DNA from 3 places in the Hominimerdicola alba 7 genome. Region 2 is predicted to be linked to each of the others. Evidence: predicted binding sites of a transcription regulator. Region 2 holds the regulator's gene; each other region holds the start of a gene.

Region 1 (5,601 bases), 400 kb from region 2:
GGGCTGTATGGCTGAACTCAAAGACTATATCGACGAGCGGATAGGCTTGAAAGAGTACATATCGTCTATTTGCCCGGAAGATGTACAGATAAGCAATGGTATAAAAGGAAAATTCAGGCACACATCTTTGGCGATATATTTGTTTACACTGCCGATGTTAGGATCATTGTTCCTTGCAGAGTACGCAGTTATCGCTGAGATACCATACAGCGAATTCGGCTTATATCTGGGTATTTTCCTGCTGAGCTGTATTGGTCTGCTGCTTTCGCTATATGCGCCGTTCCGCTTTGAGGCTGATGAAAGCAGTGTGGTTTTCAAAGAGCTTATCCCGCCCCGAAAGCGAAGGATATACTACTCCGATATAAAAAGCATTGAGCTTACAAGAGAGTATATCAACTCACGGGGCGAATCACGGATAGAGGAAACTATCATTTTTCATCTGTCAGGCGGTTCGGTAAGATACACGCAGGATAATATAGGTATAGACCTGCGGAAATGCAGTGATCAACTCAGCGAGATAAGGGATGAATTAAACAACAGTTTATTTTCGCATTTAAAGCGATACATAGAAAGTAAAATGGAATACCCCAAGGAGGTAAATTAAAATGTCAAAAATAAAGATCATGACAGATTCAGCCAGCGACATCTCTATCGAGAACGAGAAGAAGTACGAAATTCACGTAGTACCATTCAAGATGAGCATGGGTGATAAAAGCTACACCAGCCGCGTGGATTTCGACAACGAGAAGTTCTACAAAATGATGGACGAGTATGACGGCATACCACTGACATCGCAGATAACTGCCTTTGAATTCGCAGAGAATTACAAGGAGCTTTACAATGCAGGTTATACCGATGTTATCTATGTCAGCATAAACTCAAAGGGTTCTGCCACATACAACAATTCCGTCATGGCAGTTGAGCAGTTTTATGAGGAAGTACCCGAAGCAAAGGGCAAGTTCAATATCATCAATATCGACGGCAAGGGCTACACAGGCGGTTACGGCTATGCAGTGGTAGAAGCTGCCAAGAAAGCGCAGAAAGGCGCATCTGTAAGCGAGATAGAATCCTTTATCCGCGATTGGGTGGATAACTGCGTTATATTCTTCGGAATGTATTCTCTGCAATATGCCAAGAAATCAGGACGTATCCCCGCGGCAGCTGCATTCGTGGGTGAGATAATGGGTCTCCGCCCTGTATCCCGCATACAGCATAATCAGATAACCACCGAAGCCAAGGTACGCGGTGACAAGGCACTTATCCCCAAGATAATCGAACTCACCGCAGGCGAACAGATACCCAAGACACCTTACTGCGTCGTATACGGCAACGATACCGAAGTCCGTGACGAGATGATACAGGCTATGACCAAAAAGCTGGGCTATCCCCCTGCCGATACTTACCAGATAGGTTCTGAGATAGCAGTAAACGCAGGTCCAAAGGTCATCGGAATTATATTCAAGTCACAGAACAAGTGATATCATAATACTTCGGAGCTGTTTTACTGACAGCTCCTTTTTTATGCCTGTAAATAGAAAAGCGGACAACACAGTATGCTGTCCGCCCGTATCAGCGATCATATATCAGTAGTGAAGTACACGCTGAATATTGCTGTGTACCTGTCGCCTGTCACTAAGGTTCAGACTGCGTATCATACGCCTTACAGGAAGTATCTGCGGAGGTGCAACGGATAAGGAATCCAGCTGCATATCCAGCAGTATCTCCGTCAGTGAAAGGTCTGCACCCATTTCACCGCACAGACACACCTTTACTCCCCTGCTGTGAGCATTATCCACCACCAGCTTTATCATCCTGAGTACCGCCAGATGATTGGGCGGCACCACGTTCTCATAGTTGGGGTTCTGCCTGTCTATCGCAAGTGTGTACTGCTCAAGGTCATTGGTGCCTATGCTGAAAAAGTCAACCTCTCTCGCCAGCAGATCACTTATCATAACTGCCGCAGGAGTTTCTATCATAACACCCAGCTCCACATCTTCACCGAATGCGATATGCTTGCTTATCAGCTCATCTTTGACCTTGTGTATTATATCCTTTACACGGTACACCTCATCAACATCTATTACCATAGGTATCAGTATCGAAAGCTTACCGTATGCCGAAGCCCTTAGCAACGCCCTCAGCTGGGTCTTGAATATGTCCTGCCTTCGCAGACACAGCCTTACAGCCCTCATTCCCAGTGCGGGATTTTCCTCCTTGTCAAGGCAGAAATAGTCAGCCGTCTTATCAGCACCGATATCCAGTGTACGTATGACTACACGCTTGCCTTTCATATCCTCTACGACTCTGCGGTAGTTATAGAAAAGCTCCTCCTCATCAGGGAAACTGTCCCTCTGCAGATACAGAAACTCCGATCTTAGCAGACCAACTCCGCCCGCATCGTTTTCTATAGCAGATTCAAGATCGGCAAGACCGCCTATATTGGCATATACCTCTATCTCTCTGCCGTCGCGAGTAACGTTGCGCCTGCCCTTCAGCCGCTGAAGAAGCTCCTTCTTGCGTTCTTCTTCCTCTTCACGCCTTGCCAGCTTGATCTGAGTTTCTTTATCGGGTTCTATATATATAACTCCGTCAAAGCCGTCAACTATGGCAAACCGACCGTCATAGTCCTCCAGCCTCACATCACCCAGACCTATCAGTGCAGGTATGTTCATCGTCCTTGCAAGTATAGCCGTATGCGAATTTGTCGAACCGCCCATGGTACAGAATGCTGCCACCTTGGATTTATCCAGCACTGCTGTTTCACTCGGCAGAAGATCCTCCGCACATATTATGGATATATCGTCCAGCACGAACTCTTTAGCCGAAAGGTTCTGCAGCTGCCTTATGAGCCTCTCGGATGCATCATATACATCCGCTGAACGCTCCCTGATATACTCCGAATCCCCCTGCCGCATCAGATCAGCCAGCGTCTGCGAAGTCTTTGCCACTGCATATTCGGCATTCAGCTTCTCATCGAATATCAGCCCTCTTACACCGCGCTCGTACTGACTGTCATTGAGTATCAGCTGGTGTATATAGAAGATATCAGCGTCTGCTTCACCTATCTCCTCAGCCGTTCTTTCTCTCAGCAGCCTCAGTTCTTCAACCGCACCATCCTTGGCGTTCATATATCTGTCCCATTCTTTTTCGGGATCATTTATCTTGATCTTAGTAACGTTGACACAGTCACGCTGATAAAAGCTAATTATGCCTCTAGCAATGCCACCGTATACAGATCTGCCTCTCAGTGTGACCATAGCATTGTCACCTCCGTTCATTTCGTAAAAAGGTCGTAACTCTACATATTAATTATAACACATTCACGTTAGGTTAAAAAGGCTGGTTTGATTTGTTTACATTATCGACATACTTTTCGGCATTCTTAAAAGTTTTCAAACTATTTTTTTGTTTGATTTAGCTAATTTTATAAGTGAATTATTTACATTCACACGAGCATTTAATGCTTTCTCGCGGTATATACGCAATTTTGTGCCGCGGTGTCTTTACTTTTGCTTAAAGATATGTTATAATAACTGTGTGTGACAAAACTTAGTTTTCGCCGCGCATGATATGCGGCGGTCAACGGGGAGAAATAAGTCTATGATGATAATGAATTCATTGTGTGCGCTTGCTTTTGGCTTTGCACTGGATATGATGATCGGTGATCCGAAAAACCGGTTCTATCCTACCGAGATTGTCAGGCGCATGGTGAAAAAACTGGAAAATATACTAAAAAATGCATACCTCGATTCACCTGATGCACAGAATATGGCAGGTATAATGCTGGTTGTTATGACACTGCTGATATGTATGGGTTCGAGTATTGCTCTGCTGCTGCTATGCTATAAGCTCAATGTGATAGTCGGCATCATCGCTGAGGGTCTGCTCTGCTGGATGTCCATATCGGGAAGATCCATGCGTCATGGTCTTATGGGTGTTTTTCGTGCAGTAAGGGCTGACAATGCCGGTGGTGCACGCAGATACCTCAGGCAGATAACTGACCGTGACGTTGATCACATGGATCCTGCTGCCTGCGCAAAATGTGCAGTTGAAACAGCTTCAGAAAATGCAGTGGATATGCTGGTAGGTCCTATATTCTGGGCTTGTCTTTTCGGCGGACCGGGAGCAGTCTTCTGCCGCGTGATAAATATTATGGATAATACAGTCGGCTTCAAGGACAATGAGAATATCCACTTCGGAAAGGTCGCTGCAAAGCTGGATGACATCGTCATGTTCATCCCTGCAAGGCTCGCAGCCGCTTTCATGCGCTGGGATGCAGCTTTTCTCAGGCTTGATAAGAAAAATGCTCAGGAGATATACTTCCGCGATAAGCGCCGTCTGCCAAGCCCAAATTCGGGCTGCACCATGTCAGTTGCTGCAGGGGCGCTGGATATACAGCTTGGCGGCGATGAGATAAGGAACGGAGTACTGACCAGACGTCAGCGCATAGGCGATGCACTCCACCCCGTTTCAGCAGACGAAGTATTCTGGATAAACCAGCTGCTGACAGGCACAGGCGCATCAGCCATGCTTTTTGCCATAGTTATGCGCGTTGCAGCTTATATACTGACAACACTGCTGATAAAGTAAATCCTAACTGCAGAGAATTTCAGCCATAGTATTTCTGATATGCATTCGGAAGTACTATGGCTTTTTGATTTAATGGCATTGATGATCTTACGGATCCCTGCCCGGAGATCTTTCAGCTAGCAATCAAAGCCCCCCGAGAATTTTATAATGCTCGAGGGGCTTTTTCGTATTGGTTTTATTTTCGTTTTATCTTGTCGATATTGCCTTTTATATTCTCACGGATATTTCCAACGCTTAGTTTCTCGCGGAATTCCCTGTACCTTTCAAGGCTGTTATGCAGTGTATCGGAAAATCTCAGGGGTATGAAGAAATGTGCAACACCGCCCCTCGTCTTTTCACGGAAGGATTCTATCTGTGCACGTAGTTCATCTATCTTTACTATGATATTATGTTCCCTTGCAAATTCTGCAATATTCACTATATTGTTGATAGATATAGCCAGGTCAATAAAGAACACTCCGTAATACAGCCCCACAAAGAATGTAAACTGCAGGTTTTTGATCAACAGCTCTACAGTATGGGTTATGGGCGGATCAAGGAAAAAGCAGTAACCGAAACTCAGCAGCAGCCAGAAAAAGCTGTACATCGGGCAGATTATGCCTTTTATATTGCCCCAGAACTGCGTATAATCCCAAAGCATTATCTTCAGCTTGACAATGAATATCAGTCCCGTGAAGTATTCCAGGACGGTTATACAGGCTGCCATGATGACGAACAGCACAGCCTTCCTTGTATAGTTATCGTCTATAGGTATAAACCGTTCTATCTGCCGCAGCCAGAACAAAAGCAGCAGTGCAAATCCGTAAAGCGGGAGATAAGGTCCCGTCAGAAATCCCGGGTTCAGCCATTTTCGCTCAACATTAACGGGGTCGAAAAATTTTCGGTAGAAAAATTCCAGCACCCAGCCTATCATGCTGCCCAGGGCAAACAGGTAAGCGGTCTGTATAAAAGGCAGCATAAGTTACCTCCTAAGTAAATATCAAGTTTGTATCTCAGTTCAAGAAAATTATC
Region 2 (5,601 bases):
TATCTACCGCGGATGTAGTATCATCGAGTATCAGCACAGCAGGTCTGACAGCTATCGCTCTCGCCAGAGAGATACGCTGTTTCTGACCGCCCGAAAGGCCCACACCGCGCTCACCAACGATAGTTTCATATTTATCCGGAAGCTTCTCTATGAATTCGCTGGCAGCAGAAAGCTCTGCACAGCGCTTAACATAAGCTTCTTCCATATCACTGTCACCGTAGGCTATATTTGAATCTATGGTATCGGAGTAAAGGAGAACATCCTGTGTCGCGATGCCTATGCTGCTTCTGAGGGTATGGAGCTTATGCATACGAACATTCTTGCCGTCCACCAGTACCTCGCCCTTGTCGCAGTCAAAGAATCTCGGGATAAGATTGACAAGGGTAGTCTTTCCGCTGCCTGTTTCACCCATTATGACAACGGTCTCGCCTGCATTTATGCGGAAGCTGACATTATCAAGTATCTTCTTATCACCTATTGAGAAGGTAACGTTCCTGAATTCTATATCACCGCGGAGCTTTTCCTTGTTTTCAGCTGCATCCACTCTGTCAACGATACGCGGTGCTTCGTAGTATATCTCGATGACCTTGCCCGCTGATGCCATAAAACGATGGAAGTCATTGACATACGTGCCCAGATTTCTCATGGGATTGCTTACAGCCCATAAAAGTCCTGATATAGCTACATACTGTCCCATAGTCAGATGCTGACGTATCATAAAATATCCGCCGCACATGAGCAGTATAACGCTCAGTGCACCTGCAGCGATATCTATGAAAGGATGATATTTCAGCCATACCATAGCCGCCTTTATGTTGGATTCTTTGTATTCCTCATCCTTCTGACGGAACTTTTCTATCTCGTAGTCTTCCTTTGCAAAAGCCTTTACAACGCGGTTTCCGGAGATATTCTCCTGTGCGGCGGTGTTAAGTGCTGATGATGTTTCCCTGACCTTACGGTAAGCAGGACCTGCCTGACGCGAGAACAGTCTGGTGACAATGAATATGGCTGGTGTCATCGCCATGATGCAAAGTGCTGTACGGAAATCTATGGTAAAAAAGTATACCATAGAAGCTGTAAACAGCGCGATACTGGATACACAGTTGCTTATTACCCAGGATACCATGTGCCTTACCATATCCAGGTCACCTGTAAGTCTTGTCATAAGGTCACCTGTGCGATAACGGTCATAGAAATCCATATCCTGATTCTCTATCTTGCGGAACAGGTGAGTACGTATCCTGTATATCATAGACTGCGATGCTTTTTCGTAGTACATATTGCAGGTATAGGTAAGCGCAGTACGCAGGAACGTTATACCTATCATTCCGACTATCAGCCACAGCAGCAGATCCCTGTGATCGCGGAGGTTTTCCGCAGCGTTCTCATTTGAAATGAAAGTATCGATTATTCTTGATTGAAAATATGGTGTGGCAATATACAATCCGTTGCAGACAACCGAAAGCACCAGTGCGCAGATATAGACCGCACGGCTGCCTTTCAGGTTAGCCCACAGCCATCTCAGCTGAAACATATTCTTCCTCCCTGGCCGTAGCCTTTCTTAAACTATCCTCTTTTTTTCCGAAATATTATTCATTATAGCACACCGCCCGCGGATTTGAATAGTATATACTATACTTTTCTTAACATATCCTATCATTCGTACATTGGAAAACGTTTACTTTAAAAACAGGATACATCCTTTTAACGTATTCTTTTTGATGACCACGGCACAACAGAGTATACGCTTTCTATCAGAAAGCACTACGGTTTAAATTCTCTTATTATGCATACGCACGCAGAAAAACACATCTGATACCGCCTATGCCAAGTAAAATTATTAACTAAAAATGTTCTGTGTAAATATGTTTACCACGTGGCAAATAAATGTTCTTAATTTGTCAATATTTTTTTGCGAAAGTGTAGTATAATATAATAGAATAAATGTTTTCATTCAGGAGGAACTTTACTATGAGTTCGGCACTAACAGAAGAAGCACTCGGCAAAATAAAGCGAGTTCATTTTATAGGCATCGGCGGTTCCGGAATGTATCCGCTGGCGCAGATATTCCACGCAAAGGGCTATGAGATAACAGGCTCGGACAATAACGAAACAGAAACTCTTGAAGCTGTACGCAAGCTGGGCATAAAGGTATTTCTCGGTCAGAGGGCAGAGAATATCGAGGGTGCTGAGCTTATAATATATACCGCAGCTATAATGGCTGATAATCCCGAGCTTATAGCTGCAAAAGAAAGCGGAGCGATAGTATGCGAGCGTGCGGACATACTCGGTGTAATAACAGGATGGTACGAAAATGCACTGTGCGTCTGCGGCACTCACGGCAAAACGACAACATCCTCGATGCTCACACAGATATTCGTTGACGCAGGTGAGGACGTAAGCTGTGTTATCGGCGGAAAGCTCCCAAGCATAGGCGGTTCAGGAAGAGCAGGCAAGTCAAAGGATATGGTTTGCGAAGCCTGCGAGTATCAGGATCATTTTCTGAAGCTGCACCCCGACTGTGCGATAATACTCAATGTTGATGCAGACCATCTGGAATATTTCAAGAATATAGAAAATATCATAAAAAGCTTCCACACATTCGCTGATATGGCAAGCAGCGCTGTTATATACAACGGCGATGATGCAAATACCCGCAAGGCACTGGAAGGCATATCCGGCAAGGAGCTTATCAGCTTCGGCTGGAACAAAGCAAACGATTACTCCGCAGAGATCATTTCAAAGAAAGGGCTTGTGACCAGGTTCACTGCATTTTTCAAGGGTGAGTCTCTTGGAGAGATCGAGATAAACGTCCCCGGCAACCACAATGTGCTCAACGCACTTGCTGCACTTGCTGCCGCAAGATATTCGGGCATCTCATTTGAAGCCGCAGCTAAGGGACTTTCAAGCTTCCATGGGGCTATAAGACGTTTCCAGCTGATAGACAAGGTCAGAGGTCTTACCATAGTCGATGACTATGCACATCACCCCAAGGAGATCGAGGTAACACTGAGAGCCGCAAAAAGTCTTGATTTCAAGAGAGTATGGGCAGTGTTCCAGCCATTTACCTATTCGCGCACAGAGATACTCATGGATGATTTTGCCAGAGCGCTGGAGATAGCTGATATTTCAGTTATAACCGATATTATGGGCAGCCGTGAAAAGAATGACCACGGCATATACACAGAGATGCTTGGCGAAAAAACAAGGAACGCTGTCTGGTTCGATACACCGCATGAGGTAGTTGACAAGCAGACTGCCGAGCAGAAGGAAAAGAACTTCGATGAATGTATCGATTATATAATGAAGAACGCTGAGGACGGAGATATACTTATCACCTTCGGATGCGGCGACGTTTACAAGCTTGCGAAGAAGCTTGCAAAAAGATTGAGAGAGAGCGACTGACACAGCGACCGCAAAGGAGGAGCGTATGAAAGTCACTGACAATGAACGCAATGTATTTGAATTTATCAAGGAAAGGGTCGAGGAGGGCTATCCACCCACGGTTAGAGAGATATGCTCGCATTTCGGCTTTAAATCCACCTCAACTGCACACAGGTATATAAAGACCCTGACTTCCAAAGGATTCCTTGAAAAAAGTGATAACCAGAACCGTGCCATAAAACTGGTGGGCGGCGGCGGTATGCTGATACCTCTTGTAGGAACAGTGACGGCAGGTACACCTATCACAGCAATAGAATATGTCAGCGAGTATATAAGCTTTCAGCCCGCAAGACATTACGGAAATCCGCTTTTCGCTCTGAAAGTTCGCGGTGAATCAATGATAAACGCAGCGATACTCGATGGTGATACGGTAGTTGTTGAACAGACTCCCTTTGCAGAGAACGGTCAGATCGTTGTCGCACTTGTAGAAGGCAGCGATGCAACAGTCAAAACCTTTTATAAGGAAGAAGGGCATTTCAGACTTCAGCCCGAGAATGATACGATGGATCCGATAATACTGGATAATGTCGAGATACTCGGTCGGGTAGTGGGGGTCATAAGATACATCTGAGCCCCGATCAGGGTTTGAAAGGAAAGTGAAGACAAATGAAGATATCTTGCAGATTCTGCGGCGCAAGTGTTGAAAGCACCGACAAAATATGTCCGGGATGCGGAAAGGTAATGCCTGCATTTAAGGGCGCAGAACTTGGCAGACATAATCAGTTTTCCTCAGACAGAGAGCGGGATGGTTTATCCCCTTCAAGACTTGTAGTTCAGACCCCCTACGCCGCTACCAGGTCAGGAAGACAGATGGACAAGCTGGATGAGCATTACGGCACTGCAAAAGCCCGCAAAGAGCATCATCCCGATAATTACGATCCCCGCAAGGATAACAGGGCTGTGCCTTTTTCTGCCACTACCGGAAGCGGCAAGCAGGCAAACAGGAGTATTATCAGCAACGGTCTTGCCAACGTGATCAAATTCATACTTATTATTATAATAGGCATGGTAATCTATGCGATAGGCAGGGTACTATTAGTTTCACATACAAATTACGATTTCAATCTCGATGAGAGTATAAAGCTTGAAAGCAGCAATTACGGCGATGCATTTGACAGCTATTTTGAAGAATGTCACTGGTGGTTCGATTTCAGCCAGAACAAAGTAACGTTCCGCGGCGTAGACAAGGACGGCAAAGAATACAATATGGTATTCGGCAGAGCACCCGACGGTCAGACTGCGGTAAAGGAACTGAGGATAGACGGCAAAAAAATAACCACCGAGGATGTGGATATTATGAATACCTACATAATGGGAATGTTCATGACTCCCAAGGATATCAAGCACGTTTCCATGACAGGAAAAGGACTTTGACCTATAATTTATTGTATTCTATCAGGCGGATACCTTCGGGTGTCCGCTTTTTTAGCTTATCTGCGCCTAATATTATAGACATTTTTCATTGAATGAGCGAAAATGAAGTAATAATTTTATTGCATCTTGACAAATTTTACTGTATATGATAAAATTATGCTATACATAGTATATTAATAGATGATAATATTCCGGGAAAGGGGGCTTATTTGTGGCACGACGTGTAAACAGGAATGTGGCAGGGTATGAACTGCCAAAATACAGCGTTCTTATGTCGGTCTATGATAAAGAGCTTCCCGAAAACCTGAACCAGAGCCTCGAATCTATGCTGAAGCAGACATACCCTCCCTCAGATTTTGTACTGGTATGCGACGGCAAGCTGACAAATGCTCTGGATGTAATAGTAAAATCTTTCCAGAACGAATACAAAGGTATATTCCGGATAGTGCGAATAGATGAGAATGTGGGAGCCGGCAAGGCAGTAAATAAAGGAATAAAAGCCTGCCGCTGCGAATACATAGTCCGTATGGACAGCGATGATGTTTCCAAGCCCGACAGATGCATCAAAGAGATGCTGCTGTTTGCGGTAAAGCCCGAGCTTGATATAGTGGGCAGCTTCGTAGAAGAATTCGATGACCTCACCGATAAGACTCTTACACTGAAAAAAGTACCCCTTGTACAAAAGGATATACTGAGCTACTCCAAGCGCCGCAACCCATTCAACAGACAGACGGTGGCTTTCAGAAAAAGCAAAGCGCTGGAAGTCGGCGGTTACAGTGACCT
Region 3 (5,601 bases), 1.8 Mb from region 2:
TTGTATAATATATAAGAGCAATACTAATGGTACTTTTCTATGATGTATTATTGCATCAACAACTTAGGTACCGGAATATGCATGGAAGGATTGATTGTTTTGTCTAAGAAGAAGGAAGAAAGCACAAATGAAAAGATCGTACGTTTGTATAAAGAGGGGTATAGTTTTGAAGATATATCCAGATCTATGAATAATATACCGAAGGCTAATGTTATCGGAATAGTTGAAAAGTATTTCCCCGAATATCAGACATATGTACAGCCCCAGATAGATCGTTCTTCTCTTGAAGATAAGGATAAGACTTCAAAAAGCAAGTTCCCGGGTGTACCTTTTCTGAAGAGAAATTCTAAAGAAAAGGATGATCATCCTGGTAAGATCACTATTAATCTTGATATGGATGACGAAGGTTTTCTCGACAAGCATACCGAAGGTATCGCCAAGATGCTCAAAGACGGCAGAAATGTAAACGATATAGCTGAGTTCTTCAATAAAGATAAAGCTGATATTCTTGCTGTCCGTGATGTTATGGATGAACATTTCAGAAGAGTTGAGGCTCACAAGAAAGCAGAACCTGCACCGGTCAAGGAAGAACCTACTGACAACAAGTTCAGCAATTTTGCAACAGGTCTTGAAACTGAACAGCCCAAGCCCGTAAGACCTAAATACACTCCACCTACATATTCAAAGCGTGATGATCCTAAACCTGTTTCGGCATCCTACGGCTTGTTTAATAATGAACCTGCTGCTGTGGAGAAACCAGTTGAAGAACCTGTTGTCGATACTCCGGTTGAGACAGCTTCTGAGGTCATTGATGAAGCTGCGCTGCTTAAAAAGGCTGTTGAAGAGGCAAATCTTTCTCCGATCATCGAGAAGGATGAGACCGAGGAGCATAGGGTTAGTCTGCTCCCAGATGATGATGAAAATGACAGCGGCAAATCCGGTGAGGATCACAAAGTCAGCCTTATAAATGATGTGCCTGAAGAACCCGAGATGGATGAGATACTTGAGATACCATCTATTGAATCGGTTACTCCCGAAGAACTTGAAAAGGAACTTACAAAGGCACCTGAACCAGTTGAAGATATCCCTGAGATCGGATATGAAAATAAAACCGAGGATAATGTTTCCGAGGATATAAAGGAGGTTTATCCGGGCATGAGCGCTTTGGAGAAAATGAAGCAGTTTGCACAGGAGCAGATCGCGATCAACAATAAAAAGATCGAGGAACTAAAATCTAAAAAAACTGATGCAGAGAACGACGCTTTTGACTGCAATACTAAGGTCGAGGCTATGAAGAAAGAGATCGAGGATATGCAGGCAAAGCTGCTTGTTCTTATTGATGAAAAGGATAAGGCAGGCAAGGTAGTCAGTGATATCAATGATGAGATCGAGGCTATCAGCAAGGAGAATGCCGATTACGGTACTTATCTGTGATAATGTATTGCAATTCAGCTCCGTCACATAAAGGCGGAGCTTTTTGTTGAGGTGGTGCTATGCTTGCAGCAAGATCGGGATACAAATATTTTGCGGATATCATCATGCCTAATACCTGTGCGTTCTGTGAAAAGGTCATTAAATGGGATCGTCTGCTTTGTAATGAATGCAGCGAAAATGTTCCGGACACTTTTGACGGACTTATACTGATTGAAAATACCAATGGTGCTGTTGGCGTTTTTTATTATGAAGATGATATTGTAGGACTGATCTATAAGCTTAAACACGGCGGCGCTGTGTTTAATTTTGCTGAACTTTGTGCAGGGTTTATTGCTGAAAAACTCCAAAAAAGAGATATATCATCATCTATTGATATTGTGACTTCTGTACCAATGCATATCAGTAAAAAGATCGTCCGCGGCAGAGATCAAGCGGAACTTATAGCTCGCTTTACAGCAGATAAACTCGGTAAACCAACTGATCTTCATCTGCTTAGCCGAAAAATGGATCATACCGAACAACATAAACTAGAACGAGATGAACGGCGCATTCATGCAGAGGATGTTTATTCAGCTGCAAAAAAGCACCGTGATATAAAAGGCAAAACTATCCTTATCTGCGATGATGTAATAACCACAGGTTCAACGATCAGAGCGTGTGCTGCACAGCTAAGATCAATGGGTGCCAAAAAAGTATATGCCTGCAGTGCTGCTGTTTCTTCTGTTTACAAAGATCGCAGCAACAAGGACAGTATCATACCGTAATATATTAACAAAAGCACATATATCTCTGTATTTCGGGGTATGTGTGCTTTTTTCATTGTGAACAGACTGATTCAGTGCATTTCATATCACTCTTTAAATTCTACACTGTAAAGATCGCCTATCGGTATTCTTGTTCCGTCAATGAATACAAGACAACTCTCATAGTTATCTATGATACGTACCGCCCCACTTTTTACGTTGTAACTGCCACCTGCTTTTCGTCCATCGGGCAGAAAGTACAAAACGGATACCTCTGGTCTTTCAGCTAATTTATCTGTAAGCCTGCAAAGTTGTGTATTCAGCCTGTTTATACCGTCCTCATCAAGTTCGAGTCGACTTTTCGTTAACCTCGCTGTTTCATTGACAGCATCATCATAACCCGTCAATGCCGCAAATGGTGCGAACTGTGCAGCACGATCATGAAGCGACATCTGTGGCAGATCTGCATAATATGGACGAGTCTTATCCTTTATATCACTGTAATTATTAAACATCTGAACGCTCCTTACGCTCTGTGACCACCTATGGTGCTGTTTCTTTCACGGGCTGTACCGCCGTCAAGATAGTTCATGCCTCTTAAAACTGCATTTTTGCCATAACGGTGTTTGATTTTCAGCATAGCCTGCTGAATGGCTCTCTCCTTCTGAAAAGATTTTTCCCGCACCTCATTTTCGTGCTGATCTGCTGCAATTGTGAAAATATCAAGCTGTTCGCAGTGCTCATATACAGCTATCTCGTCCTCATACACCACATTACAAGCAGCTATATTCAGCCTGCGAAAAAGCAGCTTTGGTTCAGCGATACTTTCAAAAAGTTCTGTTACAGCAGCAGTTATCTCCTTTGATGAAGCTGTAAAACGCCTTAGATTTACAGTGCCTCGCGAATGCTTAGGGATAGCACGCCCATAATGATCAGATACTACCTCACCTTTGTATTTTCTGCCCGAAAGACTTTCTTTATCATATCCCAGCATAAGTACAAGCTGATCGGTCATCATTCCCTTTTCTGCAAGATCGAGAGAAAGTGCATCAGCCATCTCACGTATTATAAGATGAGCATCATTATACTCTGTTGGTTTTTGCAACACCTGACCTGATGACAAGCTTTTAAGTTCCGGGCGGTATGACTTCACATCGGCCATTGTAGCAGTTTCTATCCCCCATGCATGGTCTATCAGAAGTTCTGCGTTTTTACCTAACTCCCTGTAGATATTTTCTGTTCGCCACCTGTCAAGGGAATGTCTTGCAATATCACCCATTGTCTTTATCCCAAGATTTTCAAGCCGCTTTGCTATACCACCGCCTACACGCCAGAAATCAGTTATCGGTGTATGTGCCCAGAGAGTTTCACGATATATCTTTTCATCCAGATAAGCAATACGTACACCATACTTGTCTGCCGGCATACGTTTTGCAACAATATCCATCGCCACTTTGCATAGGTACATATTAGTACCGATACCTGCTGTTGCGGTTATTCCTGTTGCCGAAAGCACATCTCGCACCAGCATAGTTGCAAGATCACACGGAGAGATCTTATAGATTGCAAGATAGCTAGTAGCATCTATAAATACTTCATCTATCGAATATGCGAAAATATCCTCAGGTGATATATACTTTAAATATATGCTGTATATTTTTGCGCTTATCTCCATATATTTAGCCATATGCGGCGGTGCGATGATATATCCCAGTTCCAGTTTCGGGTCAGTTTTCAGTTCTTTATTCGAGAATGAGATACCCGAAAAAACGCCGTCTTTTATACGGTTTCTGCGTAAACTATTGACTTTTCTGACACTTTCAACCACTTCAAACAGCCTTGCTCTGCCCGATATCCCATAGGATTTCAGTGATGGAGTTACCGCCAGACAGATAGTTTTCTCCGTACGTGATGGATCAGCTACCACCAGATTAGTATCCAGCGGATCATACCCACGCTGAATACATTCTACCGATGCATAGAATGATTTTAAATCTATAGCAATATATACCCGTTCCACTGGCTCACCTTCTATCGCACATTTGTTTGCACTATTATTTTAGCACACATTTGTTCGATTGTCAATAGCTTTGCGAAAATTTGTTCGATTTTTTTATCAGCGTAATTTTATGTTTAATACCCAGTTGAAATAAATACATAAAATATGAAGTTTATTCGGGATTGACATACAATTTATAATCGGGTATAATTATTAGTTGGGGTGATCCAATGAACAAGAACCTTGATCTGTTCCTGACATTCTTTAAGATAGGAGCATTTACCTTTGGCGGAGGTTATGCTATGATACCGCTGATACAGCGTGAGGTCTGCGATAATAAAAAATGGCTGAATGAGGATGATATACTTGAAGTGGTTGCAATAGCGGAATCAACGCCCGGACCGGTGGCGATCAACGCTGCTACCTTTGTAGGAAGCCGTACCGCCGGAACACTCGGTGCTGCCTGTGCAACGCTTGGTATCGTACTGCCGTCATTCCTGATAATATCCTTGATATCATTAGTGCTTAAAACATTCCGAGAGTCAAAAGCAGTGAAGTACGCTTTTATGGGTATACGTGCAGGTGTTCTTGCCCTTATCCTGAAAACGGTATACACCATGTTCATGAAAACAAAGAAACACGCTGTCTCCTATGTTATAATGATATCGGCATTAGTGATGACAGCTTTTTTAAAAATAGATGCTGTGTTCGTTATTATCGGCTGTGCTATATTCGGGATAATATGGTCACTGATTATAAGAAAGGAGCAGAACAATGATATTGATTGATCTGTTCCTGACCTTCCTGAAAATCGGAGCATTTACCTTCGGCGGAGGTTATGCGATGCTTCCGCTGATACAGAGCGAGGTCGAGCGTCACGGCTGGCTCACACAAGCAGAGGTAATAGATTTCATAGCCATAAGCGAAAGTACACCCGGACCTCTTGCTATAAATATGGCTACTTTCATAGGTATACGCACAGGAGACGTACTTGGCGCGGTATGTGCCACTTCAGGGGTAGTTCTTCCGTCATTTGTGATAATACTAATCGTTGCGAAGTTCTACGATAAGTTTCGCAAAAACAAAATTGTTGATGGTATGATGTACGGACTGCGACCCGCTGTGATAGGATTGATCAGTACTGCATTACTATCTGTCGGAACAACGGTATTCTTCAACGACGGATTTAATAACGCTGCATTTTCAACGCCGGTTTTCCTGATCTCTCTGGGCATATTTGTACTCGGCGCAGTGCTTGCTTTTAAAAAACTGCATCCGATAGCGATCATCTCAATATCTGCTGCTATTGGCATTATAACAGGATATGTGCTTGGTATATAATTATACAGCTATGATCACATACAAAAATCCGACACCGCATTATAGCGATGTCGGATAATTTTATTCTGTAACCATAGGATCAGT

The links. The regulator LexA, encoded in region 2, represses DNA repair genes until DNA is damaged. The targets are predictions, from matches to a motif close to CNAACANNTGTTNG.
Region 1: the regulator LexA is predicted to act here: its motif matches at 3,394-3,407, upstream of cbiB (adenosylcobinamide-phosphate synthase CbiB).
Region 3: the regulator LexA is predicted to act here: its motif matches at 4,271-4,284, upstream of RUMAL_RS09435 (Y-family DNA polymerase).

Annotation. Positions count from the first base shown of each region.
Region 1 is NC_014833.1:3,589,267-3,594,867, forward strand. Features, by position in the region: gene RUMAL_RS16220 (hypothetical protein) at 1-604, shown strand, start outside; gene RUMAL_RS16225 (DegV family protein) at 606-1,478, shown strand; gene ptsP (phosphoenolpyruvate--protein phosphotransferase) at 1,584-3,257, opposite strand; gene cbiB (adenosylcobinamide-phosphate synthase CbiB) at 3,601-4,590, shown strand; gene RUMAL_RS16240 (putative ABC transporter permease) at 4,766-5,548, opposite strand.
Region 2 is NC_014833.1:307,699-313,299, reverse strand. Features, by position in the region: gene RUMAL_RS01530 (ABC transporter ATP-binding protein) at 1-1,534, opposite strand, end outside; gene murC (UDP-N-acetylmuramate--L-alanine ligase) at 1,972-3,405, shown strand; gene lexA (transcriptional repressor LexA) at 3,431-4,015, shown strand; gene RUMAL_RS01515 (zinc ribbon domain-containing protein) at 4,051-4,818, shown strand; gene RUMAL_RS01510 (glycosyltransferase) at 5,030-5,601, shown strand, end outside.
Region 3 is NC_014833.1:2,114,356-2,119,956, reverse strand. Features, by position in the region: gene RUMAL_RS09450 (coiled-coil domain-containing protein) at 100-1,434, shown strand; gene RUMAL_RS09445 (ComF family protein) at 1,494-2,198, shown strand; gene RUMAL_RS09440 (hypothetical protein) at 2,285-2,692, opposite strand; gene RUMAL_RS09435 (Y-family DNA polymerase) at 2,704-4,197, opposite strand; gene RUMAL_RS09430 (chromate transporter) at 4,407-4,964, shown strand; gene RUMAL_RS09425 (chromate transporter) at 4,951-5,517, shown strand; gene RUMAL_RS09420 (N-acetylmuramoyl-L-alanine amidase) at 5,578-5,601, opposite strand, start outside.